Regions from separate parts of the Bacillus sp. FSL H8-0534 genome, predicted to be linked through region 1. Evidence: riboswitches for the same ligand, from Rfam matches in the RefSeq annotation. Region 1 holds a riboswitch; each other region holds the start of a gene.
What was found. A riboswitch is a leader RNA that binds a small molecule or an ion and turns the genes downstream of it on or off. The one in region 1 is predicted to bind lysine.
Positions count from the first base shown of each region.

Region 2: it holds a riboswitch for lysine, as region 1 does, so the genes downstream of both, MHH71_RS11655 (amino acid permease) here and MHH71_RS01100 (amino acid permease) in region 1, are expected to answer to the same signal.
Region 3: it holds a riboswitch for lysine, as region 1 does, so the genes downstream of both, MHH71_RS06720 (aspartate kinase) here and MHH71_RS01100 (amino acid permease) in region 1, are expected to answer to the same signal.

Region 1 is NZ_JBBOUC010000001.1:186,916-193,850, reverse strand. Features, by position in the region: gene MHH71_RS01125 (DMT family transporter) at 1-12, opposite strand, end outside; gene MHH71_RS01120 (metallophosphoesterase family protein) at 335-1,072, opposite strand; gene MHH71_RS01115 (aminoglycoside phosphotransferase family protein) at 1,087-2,028, opposite strand; gene MHH71_RS01110 (VOC family protein) at 2,043-2,846, opposite strand; gene MHH71_RS01105 (sulfite exporter TauE/SafE family protein) at 3,057-3,956, shown strand; lysine riboswitch at 4,315-4,507, shown strand; gene MHH71_RS01100 (amino acid permease) at 4,620-6,083, shown strand; gene MHH71_RS01095 (GNAT family N-acetyltransferase) at 6,224-6,619, shown strand; gene MHH71_RS01090 (iron-sulfur cluster biosynthesis family protein) at 6,831-6,935, shown strand, end outside.
Region 2 is NZ_JBBOUC010000001.1:2,267,220-2,274,154, forward strand. Features, by position in the region: gene MHH71_RS11650 (NADP-dependent glyceraldehyde-3-phosphate dehydrogenase) at 61-1,500, shown strand; lysine riboswitch at 1,888-2,070, shown strand; gene MHH71_RS11655 (amino acid permease) at 2,222-3,646, shown strand; gene MHH71_RS11660 (ABC transporter permease) at 3,716-4,921, shown strand; gene MHH71_RS11670 (glycosyltransferase) at 5,255-6,935, opposite strand, start outside.
Region 3 is NZ_JBBOUC010000001.1:1,297,397-1,304,331, forward strand. Features, by position in the region: gene MHH71_RS06710 (DUF4166 domain-containing protein) at 1-137, opposite strand, end outside; gene MHH71_RS06715 (DoxX-like family protein) at 142-1,050, opposite strand; lysine riboswitch at 1,251-1,437, shown strand; gene MHH71_RS06720 (aspartate kinase) at 1,668-2,897, shown strand; gene MHH71_RS06725 (response regulator transcription factor) at 3,042-3,761, shown strand; gene MHH71_RS06730 (sensor histidine kinase) at 3,758-4,849, shown strand; gene cyoE (heme o synthase) at 5,038-5,961, opposite strand; gene MHH71_RS06740 (DUF4097 family beta strand repeat-containing protein) at 6,221-6,935, opposite strand, start outside.

The DNA.
Region 1 (6,935 bases):
TTGTATTTTCATCTCTATTCCCTCGTTAGTTTTTAACTTTTAGCATATTTCATCATTTATTAAGGTTACTATACACCTTTTGAATACAGACATGAGCTGCCAACCTAAGGATTTTTAACCATGCCTATTTGGAGAAAAATCATTGTATCTAATGATTTCGCTATTTCTAATTCTCTCTATTTAGAAGTTATAATTACTTTCCCAATCATTTATCTAACTTTTTATTTTAAATATTCGAAATAATCATTTTAGAATATTCCCTCCCCTATAGTTAATATTTTTAAGTATTTATACAGAACTGTATGTTGATTTATCGAATATATTTTGTCTAATTCTACTTTAATCCCCGATACTTAGCTGTCGTCAATTCTTGTATGTACGCATCAATCTCAGGCATTTCTTCTTCTCTAGCCAATCGGATCGCAAGCTCTATATCATAAGGAACTCTTACAAGTTGAATTGAGAAACTTGCTGCCTCTTTTTGGCCATATACGCCTTCAAAAATCAAATAAGAGGCTTGCGTAATCTCAAGTGGGTTACCCACACTTCCTGCATTACACAAAGTTTTCCCACGAAAATTTTGCACATAAGCTTGATGAATATCTCCGTAGCAAACGACATCCGGTTTCCTTTCACCTTCAATGTTTTCTGTAAGATTACTATTTTCAAATAAACTAACACGTTGTTCCATTGGAGCTCCGGGCTGAACTCTTTCATATAGGCTTCTAGGTGATGCATGGAACATTCTAATTAGTTTCCCACTCATTATAAATTCAATTGAAAATGGTAATTCCCTTAAATAATTCCGCTGCTGTTCTGATAATTGTTTTTGATGCCATTGTAATGTTTCGAAATCACTAGGCTTTGTAATAAAATCATCCCAATTTCCCATTACAACATGCTCACATTCTTTCCGAATAATCTCAATTGCTTCACTAGAATGTGGTCCTTTCCCTACTAGATCACCTAAGCACACAATACGTTCTATCCCTTTTAGTTTGATGTCTTTAAGAACTGCTTCTAAAGCAGGAATATTACCATGAATATCTGAAATAACCGCTATTTTATCCAAATCAACACCCCCAACTATTCTATATTTATTATATCTTTATTAAAAGATTTATACCAATTTGGAATATAAGAAGTAAAATCATTCTGATCGTCTACAATCCGCTTCAACCTCCCCTTCATTCCATCTAATAAATTTGGTGTTACTTTATGTGCCCAAACAATATCTGCTGGAAAAATCATCGCTGCATACAGTGAATATAGTTTCCAAAAATGAAGTGACGGCTCCCCATCACAATACCCATGGACTTGTCCAACAGCAAATGGTTCACTTATATCAATTGTAAACAAGGCCGTTTTATAAAAATCATGAATGGGATCCCCAAAATCAAACCTCGCAAAATCGATTACTGAACGAAATTCATTATGATGAATCATAATATTTGCTGGGTGAAAATCATCATGCAGAAACACAGTAGGACGATTTCGCAATAAATTCTTATGATTTTCTACAAAGGTTAACACCGATTGCAAGTCAATAAAATCCACCTCGTATTCCACTAATAATTGCAAATATCTCTCGTATTTATTCCATCGAGCTGTTTCCCAAGATTCTTCTACATTCTTTTTCTTCACTGTATGAATTGTCTTTAAGACTTCTCCTGCCCTTTTTCCAGCCAAATATTGCTCTTTCTCAGTCAACTTTCCAAGTATATCTTCACCATCTTCTCCGTTAACCCATTCAAATACTTGTACACATTGATTTAATCTAACAAGCCTTATAAAATGAACTGGTTTTGGTATTGGTATACCTAATGATTCAAAATGACGCGTATATTCATATTCTTCGCGCTTACGTTCACTAGTTGACATATCACACACTTTAATAAAATAGCGTTCATCATTTTCTAATTCAATTTTATATTTTTTATCAAATGAAAAACCTTTTGGAATCAAAGTACATTTTACTATACGAGGACAATCCAATTGTTGTTCTAACTCCCTTAGCACCTCTTCCACATAGACCACTCCAATTAATATATGTATACATTCCCTAAAATTTGTTGTTTTTTCTTCTGTGTATTTGCTCCTTGAAGTTCAGCAGCAAAAGGAAGTTCTCCATATTTTAACAAACATTCTTGCACGAACCCTTCACCAATAGGTTCACAAAACTGCACATTTACATTTTCAAGCAATACACTTTGACAAAGCGCATTCCATTCTTGATGAATTTCAGGTAAAGTCACTTGTACTTCGAGTATCTCTTTCCATCTTTCTACTGTTGCACGTGCATTTTTCACAGCATAATATATTGTCTGAATTTCTTTTACCTCGTTGCTATGCGGGACAATGACGCCCACTTCTTGTAAATCGAATCTCCTACTCTCATCAGATTCTTCCCACTGTATAAAGAAAGGTAATTTCGGTCCACTATCTTCCTGTTCCACAAATAACATTTTCCATTCGATAAGATGACCGTCATTTCTCATTCGTTTTCCTTCAAACGGCCCTTTAACTTGTAACCCTTTTTCCATGAACCTTACCGCAAGTTCTTCAATATGATCTGTACGAAGAGCAATTTGCAGCATTCCTTCTCTATCTCGTAATTTCTCTACAGTTTCCTGAACAAGTGGATTATCCGCTTGTTTCGCTGTATCTTCATGTTGCACTGCTAAAAATTCAATATAAGATAAGTCAAAATAACATAAACTATTCCATGTCCCCCAGTTTGTATGTTCTCCGCCCTGTACCGTATGAAATCCAAGCTCCTCCATTCGCTTTTCTGCTTCCTTTGGTGTGCACCTAACGGTATGAACGAGATGATCAAATGCTAACATAATTTTCCCCTCCCTTTATTTACATCCTTTTATTATATAACTGTTCTGTTATTTCAATCAATTTAAAAAACTTTTAAAACCCAGTTGCTTTATGAGATTAATATGCATTATAATAATAAAAAATTAACGTTAAGCTGATTGGAAAAACCAAAGGCTCTTTTCTCACTCGAGAAAAGAGCCTTTTTGTTTATTATTACAGGGGGATTTTATATGCAAAAATTAATTGTCTTTGCTATTATTGGTTTTTTTGCTCAACTGATTGATGGGGCACTTGGAATGGCTTACGGAGTAACGTCTTCCTCATTATTATTAATGTTTGGCATTGCACCTGCTGTCGCTTCCGCATCCGTTCATTTAGCTGAAGTTGTTACCACTGCAGCTTCTGGCGTATCTCATATTCGATTTGGAAACGTTGATAAATACACTGTTTCCAGACTAACATTACCAGGTGCAATTGGTGCTTTTGTTGGTGCTTGTTTTTTAAGCAATTTACCGGGTGATTTAATTAAACCGTACATTTCTATCTTTTTATTTACTTTAGGTGTCTATATTTTATTACGATTTATTATTCAAAAACAAATTGTCCAATCAAATAAACGTATGTCTGGTAAGCAACTTATACCACTCGGATTGTTTGCGGGATTTGTTGATTCAACTGGTGGAGGTGGCTGGGGACCTATCACTACACCCGTACTTCTCGCACGTGGAAATGAAGCAAGAAAAGTCATTGGTTCCGTTGATACGAGTGAGTTTCCTGTCTCATTAGCTGCAACTATTGGATTTTTCATTTCATTAGGCTGGGAACAAGTAAGCTGGTTTTGGGTATTTGCTCTTATGCTCGGCGGCATTATCGCCGCTCCAATCGCTGCATGGTTAGTACGAATTGTACCTTCACATTTACTTGGGGTACTCGTTGGTGGACTGATTATTTTTACAAATATCCGGACACTGCTTACATCATTTAAAGTGGATCCAACAATTATTAACCTTTCCTATATTGCAGCGGGTCTTGTCGTTATCATTGCACTTTTCATTTCGGTTAGAAATCACTCCCAGCTTACAAAACAAAACGTTGGATATACGACTGGACAAAAACGAGTTTTGCCTTAAAACAGAAATAATTATAAAGTGGTGTGAAATACTACGGTAAGCAAATGATAAGTTTGCTTACCTTTTTTAATCTCTTTAGCACTCTTTATTTTGCTTATAATCAATGTCGAATTTATTTTTCTGAATTTTCTTTTAATTTTAGAGGATTTTCCATATCTTTTTGCGAAACATTTGTATAACAATTTTTTCTTCATTTTTTTACATATCACGTAGGTTCGGGTGGAATTTTGAAACGTTTCCTATACAATAACCGATTTTTTTTGATATTTTCCTACAAAAATCCCTTGCAATATTTTCAGAAACTAATTACAATTGCCATATATTAAAAATCACAGCAATAAATAAATCCTCATCAATCCGATGAGGTAGAGGTTGCGGCTTTTATTAGTAGAACGGATTAGACACAGAGAATGTCAATGACTCCGTTTGAAAGGAAATGCTGCCGAAGTTTGTATTTCTTCTCTGGAAGTACGAGCTGGGGCTGTCTCCAAACAGGAACAGAACTGTCACGTTTACAAAGTACCGTGTAAACGTGGGGTGCTATCTTAACGGAAGGGTATGATGGGGTGGTTATTTGTGAAACGTTCCGCCAAATTCCTTTGGCGGTTTTTTGTATTTTTCTCCCCGTTCCTTCCTAATCTTACAAGAAAAGGAGTGTTGAACATGAATAGCGCAACGAATCAAGCTACCTCTACAAAACAATCTACACAAGGACAAGGTGAATTAAGACGCGGGTTAAAATCTCGTCACCTTACGATGATTTCTCTCGGCGGTACAATCGGTACCGGACTATTTCTTGCAAGTGGTGGTGTCATTCACACAGCAGGGCCTGGCGGAGCTCTCATCGCATATGCGGCAATCGGAATTATGGTTTACTTCTTAATGACAAGTTTAGCTGAATTAGCAGCTTACATGCCTGTCACTGGATCTTTTAGCACATACGCGACAAAATTTGTCGATCCATCACTTGGATTTGCACTCGGCTGGAATTATTGGTATAACTGGGCAATTACCATTGCCGCTGAACTTGCAGCCGTAACATTAATTATGAAGTTTTGGTTCCCAAATACACCTTCCCTTATTTGGAGTGGCCTTTGTTTAGTCATTATGTTTCTTTTAAATTACTTATCTGTTAAAGGGTTTGGTGAAGCGGAATATTGGTTCGCACTTATTAAAGTAGCTACTGTTATTATCTTTTTAATCGTTGGATTTATGATGATTTTTGGTATTATGGGTGGCGAACCTGTTGGATTTAAAAACTTTACTGTTGCAGATGCACCATTTAACGGTGGTATTATGGCAATTATCGGTGTATTTATGGCTGCTGGTTTTTCATTCCAAGGAACTGAATTATTAGGTGTAGCTGCTGGTGAAACTGCCGATCCAGAGCGTAGCATTCCAAAAGCAATTCGCTCAATCTTTTGGCGTATTCTATTATTCTACATCTTTGCAATACTTGTTATCGGTTTATTAATTCCGTATACAACTGAAAGTCTTGCAGCTAGCGATGTAACAGTAAGTCCATTTACACTTGTATTTGAAAAAGCAGGAGTTGCATTTGCCGCTTCTGTTATGAACGCAGTTATTTTAACTGCAGTTTTATCTGCTGGTAACTCAGGTATGTACGCATCAGCTCGTATGCTTTGGGATTTAGCAAGACAAGGAAAAGCACCGAAATTTTTAGGTAAATTAAATAGCCGCGGCGTACCTGTTAACGCGTTAATCGCAACTTCAGTAGTTGGCTGTGCCGCTTTCCTAGCTTCCTTATTCGGCGACGGTGTTGTATATATTTGGTTATTAAATGCATCTGGAATGTCTGGATTTATTGCATGGGTCGGAATTGCTATTAGTCATTATCGTTTCCGAAAAGCATATATTGCACAAGGAAAAGATTTAAATGATTTACCGTATAAAGCAAAATGGTTCCCATTTGGTCCAATCTTCGCATTTGCACTTTGTGTCATTGTCATTTTAGGACAAAATTACGGAGCATTTATAGGCGAGTCTATCGATTGGAATGGTGTACTTGTTTCCTATATCGGCTTACCTCTCTTCCTTGCGATGTGGTTAGGATATAAATTTACAAAGAAAACAAAAGTAATTCCTCTTGATAAATGTGAACTTTAAGTGATAAAAGGCCAGCAAACATCAATCATGTTTGCTGGCCTTTTTTATTGGAATGAATCCTTCACATTCAAAGGATATGTTTTCTTTATGTCGAATGGTTTACTGCATAGAGGAATTATTAAAAAAAGGGTGGGATTAAAATGAACGTCGCGTTAGAAATTGTCTCCACTGAACAACTTAAAATATTAAAGAATTTTTATGCTCTATATTTACATGATTTATCCGAATTCTCCCCTACCCTTCATCCAAATGAAAATGGATTTTTTGAATTTGATGCTTTTGAACTTATTTGTAACCGAGATGAGCTTTCTCCTTATTTCATTACATATGAAGAAAAATATGTCGGGTTTCTTCTATTCGCGAAACCACCATTCACAGCACCTGAAACAGACTGCTGCATTAACGATCTTTTCATATTAAAAGCGTACCGCGGAAAAAGGATAGCAGATCAAGCAATTTTAGAACTTTTAAAACAGCACAAAGGAACCTATTATGTAATGCAATTAAAAAACAATAAAACAGCGGTGAACTTTTAGAAAAAGTTCTACCAAAAGAATGTGATAAAGTATCAAGAAGTTGAGAAAATAAGTGATGATGAGTTATGCTTAACACAAACATTTACGGTTCCATCCTTACTTTTCAAATCGTAATCCCTATACGTTTATCATTCATTGAAACCCTTTACTTCCCTATTTCTAATGTTTTTGCAATAATAGAATAAGAACTATAAACAAAGGTTGGGATTCCATGAACATTCGCGTAACTGATGGGGCAAAAGCCGTATTACATAAATTAAACGCAAATAACAAAAACATCATACGTATTAGAGGTACAATGACAAATTCTTGTAGT
Region 2 (6,935 bases), 2.1 Mb from region 1:
AAACCCCCTACAATCACCATATACTCACTCTTACAAGTTGCTATTTTAGGAGGACAAATCATGACAACTAGCAATACGTACAAATTTTATTTAGACGGTGAATGGAGAGAAAGCTCTTCTGGGCAAACAATTGATATTCCATCACCATACTTACACGAAGTAATTGGTAAAGTACAAGCAATTACTCGTGAAGAGGTTGACGAAGCAATTAAATCAGCACAACAAGCTCAAAAAGAATGGGCTGAAGCTTCTCTTCAAGATCGTGCAAAATATTTATATAAATGGGCTGATGAGCTCGTAAATATGCAAGATGAAATTGCCGATATCGTGATGAAAGAAGTCGGTAAAGGTTATAAAGATGCGAAAAAAGAAGTTGTTCGTACAGCTGATTTAATTCGTTATACTGTAGATGAAGCATTACACATGCATGGCGAAAGCATGATGGGCGATAGCTTCCCTGGTGGATCTAAATCCAAGCTTGCAATCATTCAACGTGCACCACGTGGTGTTGTTTTAGCAATCGCACCATTTAACTACCCTGTAAACTTATCTGCTGCAAAACTTGCACCAGCTCTTATTATGGGGAACGCTGTTATCTTTAAACCAGCAACACAAGGCGCAATTAGCGGTATTAAAATGGTTGAAGCTCTTCATAAAGCAGGTCTTCCAAAAGGACTTGTAAACGTAGCAACAGGACGCGGTTCTGTTATCGGCGACTACTTAGTAGAACATCCTGGCGTAAATATGGTATCGTTCACAGGTGGTACACACACAGGTGCTCACTTAGCGAAAAAAGCTGCTATGATTCCGCTTGTATTAGAACTTGGCGGTAAAGACCCTGGTATCGTACGTGAAGATGCTGACTTACAAGAAGCAGCAAAACATATCGTTAGTGGCGCATTCTCATACTCAGGTCAACGCTGTACTGCAATCAAGCGCGTGCTTGTACATGAAAATGTAGCGGACGAGCTTGTTAGCTTATTAAAAGATCAAGTGGCTGAATTAACTGTTGGTTCTCCAGAACAAGACAGTACAATCGTGCCATTAATCGACGATAAATCTGCTGATTTCGTTCAAGGATTAGTTGACGATGCAGTAGAAAAAGGCGCTACAATCGTAATTGGTAACAAACGCGAGCGCAACTTAATCTACCCAACATTAATTGACAATGTAACAGAAGATATGAAAGTTGCTTGGGAAGAGCCATTCGGCCCAATCCTTCCAATCATCCGTGTTTCTTCTGATGAACAAGCAATTGAAATTGCGAACAAATCAGATTTCGGCTTACAAGCAAGTGTCTTCACAAAAGACATTAATAAAGCATTTGCAATTGCAAACAAAATCGATACTGGTTCCGTTCAAATTAACGGACGTACAGAGCGTGGTCCTGACCACTTCCCATTCATCGGTGTGAAGGGTTCTGGTATGGGAGCACAAGGTATTCGTAAGAGCCTTGAGTCTATGACACGTGAAAAAGTAACTGTATTAAACTTAGTATAATATTTCGTGTTAGAAGCTAATCTACGGTTGTAGACTTAGCTTCTTTTTTTATTCCTAGGCTCTGTTATATGGTAATATTTCAGCACAGAAAAAAGAGCTACAATGAGCCCGCTTTCTCTTCTCTCATTAACCAATCCATCACATTCTCAAGTAAAGTTACAGAATAACTATGTTGTTTTTCTAGACTCAAGTGAGACAAAATATCAAAAATATTTGCTTCATTAGGTTAACACACAGATTAACAGAGCCTATTTCTAAAAAAATCCCTCTTCTTTTAATGACAAATTGTTCACTATAGTCTGATTATTGCTATATCCATTGACGTATAAAAATTCATTTGTTACCCTTGATTATGTTAATTTAATACATAAATCCTCATTCGTATCTCGGTGAGGTAGAGGTTGCAGTCATTAAGAGTATCATTTCAGGAGATGTAGTGGCATCGATGAATGAATGGGAAAGGAATGGTTGCCGAAGTAAGAAATGCCCACTGTGCATTCTTGCTGGGTCTGCTATTTAATAAGTGCAGAACTGTCACAAACAACTTGTTTGTGGAGAGCTATCGAGAGGTATGTCGTGGGTTTCCTATAAGATAGAAAGCACGTAGCGACAATTACACGTGCTTTTTTTGTTTTGTATGAAGCTTACCTTTCTTTCCTTTTTGGAAGACATACATATCTCCTCGCTTGACTTGGTTATACTAACTTTGGAGGTATTTTTTATGCAACAAAAAAAATGGGGTTTTTGGGTACTGACAGCATTTGTTGTCGGCAATATGGTTGGCGCTGGTATTTTCATGGTGCCTAGTACATTAGCACAAACAGCAAGCCCACTCGGTGTTACATTAGCTTGGTTAACAACAGGGTTTGGTGTTTTAATGCTAGCTCTTGTTTTCGGTAATTTGGCAATTCGTCGTCCTGACTTAACAACAGGACCACAAAGTCATGCATATGCTTTATTCTCATCACCAAAAAAGAAAAAAATGGCTGGTTTCAGCATAGTTTGGGGCTACTGGGTCGCAAACTGGGCAAGTAATGTTGCTATTATTACATCTTTTGCAGGTTATTTATCACTCTTCTTCCCGATTATGAAAGATACACGTATCTTATTTTCAATCGGCTCTTTCGATGTGGAAGTTGGAAAACTGATTACATTTTGCATCTGTTCATGCTTACTATGGGGAACACATATGATTTTAACAAACGGTGTAAACGGAGCCGGGAAATTAAACTTCCTAGCAACAACAACAAAGGTAACTGGATTCCTTCTATTTATCGTTGTTACTTTGTTTGCATTTCAAGCTTCTAAATTTGGACAATGGTACACACCAGTGATTGATAAAGAAGGCGTGTCACATGGACTACTTTCACAAGTGAATTTAGCCGCTCTTACAACACTTTGGGCATTTATCGGTATTGAATCAGCTGTTCTTTTATCAAACCGTGCGAAATCGCCAAAAACAGTAAAGCATGCAACTGTAGCTGGCTTATTACTAACAGTTGCCATTTATTTAGGAATTACCATTTTAACAATGGGTGTTCTGCACATTGATAAACTTCAAACTTCTGAACGTCCATTAGCCGATGCATTAAATGCTGCAATGGGCCACGGCGGTGGGAAATTGATGGCACTACTTGCTCTTACTTCCCTATTCGGCTCTATCTTAGGCTGGATTTTATTAAGCTCAGAAGTACCTTATCAAGCGGCGAAAGAAGGATTCTTCCCTTCCTTCTTTGCAAAAACAAACAAAAAAGGAAGTCCAATTTATTCACTAAGACTGACAAATATTATGTCGCAAGTCTTCCTTTTCTCAACGTTATCAGGGACCATTGCTGAGGCCTATACATTCGTTATTACTGTCTCAACCTTAGCTTACTTAATCCCTTATCTCGTTTCACCAATCTTCCAATTAAAACTCGTTGCAACTGGTGAAACGTATAAAAACGAACCCGGTTCAAGGATTATGGATGGTATTATCGCAGTCATTGCACTTTGCTATGCACTGTGGGTCATTAAAACTGGCTCCTCAGATATAAAAACATTCCTTCTTGGAATCGGCTTATTTGTAATTGGCTTTGCATTTTATCCATTAATGAATCGCGATAAGAAAAAAAATGAAGAAAATAAAAACGAGCAAATTGCTTAAAGCAATTTGCTCGTTTTTATTTTTGTATAAGAAAGAAACCTATATAATAGAAGACAGAGGTGAAAAAACATGTCAATCGAAACACTATGGAGCACTCGTTTCCAAAAGCATATTCAAAACGTCATCATGTACTTTGCACGCATGATTAGCGGTCTACTATACAGTTTCATCTTCGTCTCATGCGTTGGTGCGTATTATTACGCCAAGTTTCTTAAAACATCTCCTTCTAAAGGCATTTCATTAATCATCATTATATCTCTGCTTACCATCATGATAACGAGATGCCCGATTCGTACTTTTATCCAGAAGCCTGACGCTGTCTATTTACTGGCACTCGAAGAGAAATTAACATCTTATTTCAAACAGTCTCTTCTATACAATTATGTCATTCAACTTTTTCCATTGCTATTTACGTTTCTAATCATTACACCGCTAGCAATGCAAACATTACAGACAACCGTTCCATTCTTATGTACGATCTTTTTCATTTTAATGTTAATAAAAGGTTGGAACCTATATATCAATTGGATATGGCGTGATCAATATAACAGCCAAATCTGGTTTATTATTCGCTTCACTTGTAATGCACTTATTCTTTATATGCTCTTTCAGTCCGTATCAGTTGTTCTATTAGGTGCAATGCTATTACTTCTTGTCTTCCTACTTGTTTATACAACAAAACAACCAACAAAACAAATTGGATGGGAATATATAATTGAGCAAGAAGAAAAAATGGACATGCACTTTTACCAATTTGCAAACTTTTTCACAGAAGTTCCACAGCTAAAAAAACAAGTAAAACAAAGAAAATGGCTAACAAGTTGGCTAGAACCTATATTACATAAAAAACAATCTACTTTTTTATATTTGAACACTTTATCATTCTTACGTGCGAATGATTATTTTGGTATATATATTCGTTTAACTATTATCGGTTCTTTTATTTTATATTTCGTACCGAATGTATTTGCAAAAGGCGCTATTACTTGTTGTCTCTTATATATGACCTCTATGCAGCTTCGTACTTTATGGAAATATTTTTCGGGAAATAATATTGTAGCATTATATCCTATCTCACACGACACACGAATAAATCAATTTCTCATTCTTGTATTTTCATTAGCAATCGTTCAGCTAGCGTTATTTTCCATTATTTTATTTGCTGCACTACAGGATTTTTTGCCTGTTCTTTCAACTGTTATAGTCAGCATATTTTTCATCAAATTTATTATCTTACCAAAAACAAAAAAACGAATTTCTTCTTCGGGAATTTAAATGAATGATTGTGTATTCTAAAAGAAAAAACAGAAAGTTTAGCTAAAGAAGCTACACTTTCTGTTTTTATATTCTCAACAATCAAATAGATTAGGGAAAATAAAATGAGTAAATTAAAGAATTCATCTGTATCCTCTTTTCTATTTTTTCTTCTTATCTATATCTTTTTGTAAGTGTACAAAATGGCATATTACCTTAGGATCATTCAAGAAAGCATATTTTCCCTTTCTCTCTTTTTCTACCACTTGCATTTTTCGTTCCACATCATTCATAACTATTGTTATTCAAAATAAGAAGCTACTAGTAAAAAAAGAGAGCAGATTATCTGCTCTCTTATGATGCCTCATTATGTTCAGAGGAGTGCTTAACACTTCCCATTCTCTTCAATTTATTCCATCCTACCGCAACCCCACGAATAGATGAAAATACAGATTTAATTACAACATAAGTCATAAATTGACGATAAATAAAGCGTTGTAAAATTAACCATGCTAATGGTTTAGGATTCTCTTTCTCTAATTTAAATGCAAAAAGAGAAGCGAGAAGATCCATTAGAAAGAATACAAGATAAAATCCCAAAACTTTTAGCGGATTGCTACCAAATAGCCCTATAATCATTAATATATCTGCTAAAGGAGCAATGAACTGCAGGACATATTGGAACAACCACATATTAGGTAATGCAACAAACCCTAATGTTTTATGCTTTGGATTAAACAATGCCTTTCGATGCTTCCAAAGACATTGGAGTGTACCATACGACCAACGATATCGCTGTTTAATGAGACTTTTCACATCTTCAGGCGACTCCGTATAAGCATATGCTTTTTCTTCATATACAATTCGATGCCCTTGACGTAAAAATGTTATAGTAAGATCCGTATCTTCTGCAAGTGTATCTTCGCTTAAATATCCAGATTCAACTACATTCTTTTTACGCCATGCTCCAATAGCTCCAGGAACTACCGTGATACAATTCAACTCATCAAAAGCTCTGCGTTCTAAATTAAATCCTGTAATGTATTCAACATGTTGCCAAGTAGTTAACAAATTCCGTCTATTTCCCACTTTGACATTGCCTGAAACTGCTGCTACATTATGATCTTCAAAGTGTCTAATCATTAGAGAAATAGCGTCTTGCGCAATAATAGTATCCGCATCTAAAGTGACAATAATTTCTCCTCGTGATTTTTGAAATCCTAAATTCATTGCGGATGATTTCCCACCATTTTCTTTCTGAATTAAACAAACTTTAGGATGTTTATGGAATGCTTCTTGAATTACTTTTGACGTACCATCTTTCGATCCGTCATCAACAACAATAACTTCAAACTCTCTATAATCACTATCCAAAATTGAGCGAATCGTCTTGGTTATAACCTTCTCTTCATTATATGCTGCTATCACAACACTAACGAAAGGTTGATAAGACGAATTAGTAAATAAACGAGATCTTGTTTTCCTTTTTTGCTTGAATGCAAAATAAATTAAAAATAGGAATCGGAAAATACCTAATCCAATAGCAATATAAAAAATAGTTGTTAATATATGTTTAGAATATCCCGCTCCTGAAAAAACAGCTTTATTGTAAAGTAAATATTGCTCACCCTCAGAAGAAACGGGTGGCATAACTTCATCTCGTTCTTTATCCATTAAATCTGAAATTGTTACAAAACTATATCCATGCTTTTTAAGGTCTTTAATAATAATTGGCAGCGCCTCTACCGTATGAGTACGATTTCCTCCTGCATCATGGAGAAGAATAACATTTCCCTCCCCCTTATAAATAGGATTTAGAGCACGCTTTACCAATTCATTTGTTGATGGCGTCGCCCAGTCCTCAGGATCAACTTTTTCTGCCACCATTGTATAGTTCATATTTTGTGCACGCAAAATAGGTACTATTTCATTTGGTGAATCCAGCTCAGCATCCGCTTCATATGGTGGCCTAAATAAAACCGTAGAGTGTCCAGTTATTTCCTGAATCAGGCGCTGAGTTGTATTCAGTTCTACT
Region 3 (6,935 bases), 1.1 Mb from region 1:
AACGATCCTTCATCAATTTCATCCATTTTCCCTTCACCTATAAAACTATTGTTTTCCGTAATTGCATAACGTTTTTGTAATTTCGGGTGTAGCTGCTGATAAGATTCTCCTAATAATACTTCATAGATGCTAGCCACGCATTTACCCCCTTCTTTTTCTCTTACAATTTTTCGCTCTTGGTAAATCACTACTGTTCATATACCCAATAATTGATAATCCAATTAATATAAAATTTAAGGCAATGGGGTTAAATGGTTGGATAAAACTCAAAATATTTGTGAATCCTGCTACTATGGTTAGACCAATTAAAATAATAATGTGCAGCAGCAATAACTTCTGTTTTTGAAACGGCAACAACCATATGATCCCGAATCCTATTTCTAAAAAACCAATTATTTTAAGCGAAAGAATGCTATTTTCGTTTGAACCAATAAGTACAGAAAGCATCTGTACCTCTTCTGGGTGATTAAATAATACTTTTGGCATAAGCCCTTGATACATCCATACAAAAGAAAGTAAAAAACAAATAAGCCAATACGTAATCGATTTTCTTATTAACAAGCGAGGATGCAACCCTTTTTCTAACCATAATTTTAAAGCATCAAAGCTCCATGCTGTCGCCCATCCTAATAGCGGCCGAAATACATATGAATCTATAATCCTCCCTACACCACCAAATCTCGTCTCATAATCATACTGCGTTTCAAAGCAAATCATTTCTCCATTCGGTGTATATTTCCAATAGCCTCTTCCTATTTGTATCAATGAAAGTCTATTGTCTGTCCAAAATTTTAGCGAAGATATTCTTTCTCCTGTTTCCTTTTGGAATTCCCCTACCGATTCCCCTTCACCAACTATTTCAAGCCCAAAACCGATTTTTGTTTTGTATAAAAAACGTTGTGGTTCATCATCTTGTTTCTCTAAATATGATATTTCAGTAAAGCGAGCATCCCACTCTGTATGTAACATCGGATCTTGCGTATACTTCCATAATTCATCCATTGATGTTACCATTTCTGTTTGAACATAAATCGGTTTCTGCCTCTTCATCCTCTCTCCCTCCACTCCCTCTATATCACTAATGTATACGTAAAATTCGATTCTATCTATATTTTTCAAATAATTCTTTCATTACACAAAGAGACTTAATTTTCAAAATATTAACAAAGCACTTGATTTCCTAAAATATTTTAATTATTATAAAACAAATGTTACCAAACAACTTTATAAACCAAACACTCTCGCCCAAAACGTGAGATAGAGGTTGCAACGCTTATAAGTATTCTAAAGGAGACACAGAGATGTCGATGAATTTAGAAAAAAGGAAGTGTTGCCGAAATTAATAAATTTCTCTGCATTTATTAATTGGGGCTGTTTTCGAATAGAAACAGAACTGTCATATGTACAGACGTGTATATATGAAGAGCTATCTACAAAAAAGAGGTATCATGCTTTATATGATATTCTTTTTTGGCGGTTTTTTTATTAGCTCCTTTTTCTGTTTCCCTTTTCCTGTAACAGCACCATCCTCCCCTATTTGAGATGGTGTTTTTTTGTTTTTCTTTCCGGTAACTACAGGAATATTTAGGGACTTATACATCTCTCTTATATGTTTTTTACACCTTTCCTGATTAATTAATAAAAATGGATGAAAGAAGGAATTTGTAATGGAAACGATTGTTCAAAAATTCGGTGGTACTTCTGTCGGAAGTATTCAGCGCATTCAACATGTAGCAAATTTAATTATTGAAGAATATGAACGAGGGAACGGTGTTGTTACAGTTGTATCTGCAATGGGAAAAAGCACAGATGAGCTTGTCGCACTTGCTACTGCTATTACCGAAAATCCGAGTAAACGTGAAATGGACATGCTTTTAACAACTGGCGAACAAGTTACCATTTCTTTATTAACAATGGCGCTGCAAGCAAAAGGATACGACGCTATTTCACTAACTGGGTGGCAAGCTGGTATTACGACTGAATCTGTACATGGAAGTGCAAGAATCTCTGATATTAATACTGAACGTATTCAATCCCTTTTACAAGAAGGAACAATTGTAATCGTTGCTGGCTTCCAAGGACTAAGTAAAGAGAACGAAATTACCACACTAGGCCGCGGTGGTTCTGATACAACTGCTGTTGCATTAGCAGCTGCGCTGAAAGCGAAAAAATGTGATATTTACACAGACGTAACAGGTGTATACACGACTGATCCACGCGTTGTAAAAGACGCATATAAATTAGATGAAATTTCTTATGATGAAATGTTAGAGCTCGCAAATCTTGGTGCTGGTGTACTGCATCCACGTGCTGTTGAATTCGCGAAAAATCATAACGTAGTTTTAGAAGTTCGTTCAAGTATGGAACAAGAAAACGGAACAATTGTAAGGGGAGAATGTAACATGGAACAACAATCAATCGTAAAAGGTATTGCATTTGAAGATAATATTACACGCGTAACAATTAAAGGATTAGAACAAGGAGCACTTTCAACTGTTTTCTCTACGTTGGCTACCGCTCACATTAATGTTGATATTATTATTCAAAGTATTACAAATGAAGGTACTGTACATCTATCCTTCTCTATTCATTCGGGTGACTTAAGAGAAACATTAGAAGTATTAGAACAAAATCAAGAAGCACTTCACTATAGATCTGTAGAATATGAAAATCATCTAGCAAAAGTATCAATTGTTGGATCCGGCATGGTATCCAATCCAGGTGTTGCCGCTGACATGTTCTCTACATTAAAAGACGAAAATATTCATATTAAAATGGTAAGTACATCTGAAATTAAAGTATCTGTTGTCATTGATCGCCTACATTTAGTAGATGGTGTAGAAGCTCTTCATCAATCTTTTATGGCAAAAATTGAACCGATGGTACAAATGAATTAATTTCATTTTCAAAAATAACAACAAGGAATATTTCTTTGTTGTTATTTTTTTATCTAGCAAAATAGTATTATGTTACACTATTACATGTGAAATATTTTCCAAATCATTTTAATGAGACAAAAAACATGTAAAGGCGGATACATAATGAGAACAGAAAATATTCTTTTAGTAGATGACGAGCAAGGTATACTAGATATGTTGGTACTAACCTTAAAGAAAGAAAATTTTATTCATGTAACAACCGCTCTAAACGGAAGTGAGACGTTAAACTTAGTTAAAAATCATCCATTCGATATTATCTTACTCGATGTTATGCTACCAGATATAGACGGCTTCGAATTATGTAGACAAATACGAAACTATACAAATACCCCTATTCTATTTGTGACAGCGCGCTCTAGTGACTTAGATAAATTAACAGGCCTCGGAATTGGTGGGGATGATTACATAACAAAACCATTTAATCCTTTAGAAGTAGCTGCTCGAATTAACGTACAATTACGCGGACAAAGTATGCTGCTAAATAACCGCCAAGCAGAACATTCAAACTTACATTTTGAATCCTTTTCTCTATATCCAAGCGAGGGACTGATAACAGTAAACGGAAAATCTGTACATTGCACTGCTAAAGAACTAGAATTACTTACTTTCTTATGCACACATCCAAATCGGATTTTTACAGCTGAGCAATTATATGAACAAGTGTGGGGACTTACTTCTATGGGTGATGATAAAACAGTAGTCATGCATATTTCTAAATTACGTAAAAAAATAGAAGAAGATCCTAAATCCCCTACATACATTGTTAATTTGAGAGGAATTGGCTATAAATTTATCCCGCATACTAAGGAGCAACAAAAATGAAAATTGGTTTCCGACTAGGCTTTCATTTTATTCGTAGTTTATTTATCGGTACTTTTTTTATGGGGATTTTCATGGCCATCTTCATGGAAGGCATACTACCTCTTATCGGAATAAGCAAAGAGAACAAAGACACGGAAGCTCTTATCGTTTTTTGCCTCTTTGTATGTACTCTTATTTTAGGCGCTATTTTATATGGATGGCATATCGGGAAACCTTTATTTCGAATAATTTCATGGATTAACCATCTAGCAGAAGGCTCTTATGTAACCCCAGAAAGTACGAAACAAATGTACAATAAAAAAACAGGAAAATTAAAAGGCCCTTATCGCTTATATAAAGACGTCTTTCTAAATATAGAACATTTAACAAATAGATTACGAGAAATAGAGAATGAACGAGAACAACTTGAGAAAATGAAACGCGAATGGATGGCAGGAATCTCTCATGATTTAAAGACACCTCTCACTTATATTACAGGATACAGTGCACTTATGTTATCACCCGACCATGAATGGAGTGAGGAAGAAAAAGAGAAGTTTCTGCAAGAGATTCAACAAAAAGGGGACCATATGAAGGAGTTAATTGAAGACTTAAACCTCTCGTTCCGCCTTCATGATTCACAAATCCCGCTAAAAAAAGAAGAAATAAATATCATTGAATTTACAAGAAGAATGATAGCTGATATGACAAATGATCCACGATCTGAACACTATCATTTTAGCTTTCACGCAGACAAAACGAACATTATTATTCCTATTGATACAAAATTACTACATCGCTCTTTGCAAAATTTATTTATGAACGCCGTTTTACATAACCCTGTAGAAACAAAGATCCATACCTCGATTCTATTAGAGGACACTGTACATATTATAATAGAAGATACTGGCGTCGGTATGGATGAAATGACAGTTCAAAATCTATTTAAACAGTACTACCGAGGTACAACTACAAACGTTTCAAATGAAGGAACTGGTTTAGGAATGGCTATCGCCCAAAAAATTATAACGGCACATGGTGGAACCATTCAAGTAGACAGTGAAATAGAAAAAGGAACAACGATTCATATTACCCTTCCAACTCTATAGTACTTATTATCGACAAAAATATAGTTTTATTAAAGTGACGATTACTTTCGTTCAATTTAGTAGAACAAACGTAAGTAAAATTTATTCACACGCTAAAAAACCAATCTCTCATTCTAATACACGAGAAATTGGTTTTTTTATTCTTTACAAATTAAATCGTTCTAAAACTTTTCATTCGTTACCTATATTCATCTTCCAAAAAAGACACCTATAAGGGAATAGATAATGATCGTTGAAAATAAAATCGTCATATGGAAAAGAGAAAAAATAAACAATGATTTTGCCCATTTCTCTGAATCCATCTTTTTATAACCATAAATGCTTAAAACAAGCCATAAAGTACTTAAAAGAAGCGCTACTAGCATAAGACCAATGCTTAAAGATCCTAAAAGAACACTTATTCCAATTAAAACAATTAAATAGATATTCGTTTGTATATATGTTCTTTTAACACCTTTGACTACTGGAAGCATCGGAACCTTTGCAGCCTTATACTCATCATGTTTGCGAATAGCTATGGCGTAAAAATGAGGCATTTGCCAAATAACCATTATGATAAAAAGCCCAATAATAGCCGGATGCATTATATCCGGATAAATAGCAGCCCAGCCAATGAGTGGTGGCATTGCCCCTGAAACACTTCCAATTTCTGTGTTGTAAATTGTTCTTCTCTTACTCCACATTGTATACGGTACAACATACAAAAATAAGCCTAAAAACCCTAATAAGGCTGCTAAATATGTGGTTAGTGCAAGAAATACTAACCCGGAGATTGTCATCAATATTCCAAGCCATAATACAGCCTTAGGGCTTATTTCTCCGGTTACAGTTGGTCTCTTTTTGGTTCTCTCCATAATCGAATCAATATCACGATCATACAGATTATTAAAAGCCCCTGCTGCACCTATGATTAAAATAGAACCGATGAAAGCAAATATAATCTCTGGAATTTTCTCAAACGGGCTAATCTTATATTTATATAAAGCCAATGTTAACCCAGCAAACATTGGGACCAAATTCGATTTAATAATTCCGGTTTTAACCGTTTGGGCTAAAATGTTCGATAACTGTCGTTTCGAATTCGAATTTGTTAATTCTTTTTTCCTTCGCATGACACCCTGTACTCCTTTTCATTAGACGTTTTTACCATGTATATAGTATTAATATACTCCCCGGTATATTAATACTATATGATATTCCTGTCAAGAAAAAGAGAGTATACAGTGCACCGATGAAGAGCAATCTAGAATAATTTAAAAAGTTTAAATAAACACACCTATAAAGAGATTTATACTGTACAAACATATTCTAAGTAGAGCGAGAGTATCAGTATCCATTCAGAATGTATCTTTCATAATCGAACTTTATTTTTTAAAGCTGTTTCACACTCTCATTACGTTTCAACTCAATCGTTCCTGTCATAGACTGCACCGTTAACTTTGTATCATTCCCTTTTCCAGTTCCTATACGACCTTTTACCTTATGATTGTTTCCTTTTTCACCAGTTGAAAGTGAAAATTCATTTTTTATTTGGCCCGCACGCGTTGACAAGTCAACCTCTAGATTTTTTGGCTCTCTCTTAAAGTTTATATTTATATGAGATGATTCGGTTTTTATTTTACTTTCATTTTTTAAATTTGAAACAGAGGATACATTCACCTCTCCCGTATCGTTTTGAATATCGAAGCTTCCTTCCACTCCCTGTAACGTAATCCCTCCTGATTTGGAAACTCCTTTTATATTGTTTCCTTTATACTCTTTTATTGTCATATCACTTGAATCGCTATACAAATTCAATTGTTCAGATGCTATATTTTCACCTATTACCTCACCTGACTCTGTTTTAACATCTATTTTTTTATATGTTTTTTCAGGAAGGTATATATGCACAGTAGCTGTTTTTAAATTTACAATGGATGAAGAGTGTTCTGTAATAACTTCTAATTTCTCTCCATTCTCTTTCACTTTTACATCTTTTATCTCTCCTATATCAACTTTAATATCTGTTTCTGTTGTAGAATGGAGTTTAATATTTTCTCCTACTGTTTTTATATAAATCTCATTTATATTTTTCACGGCGAACTGT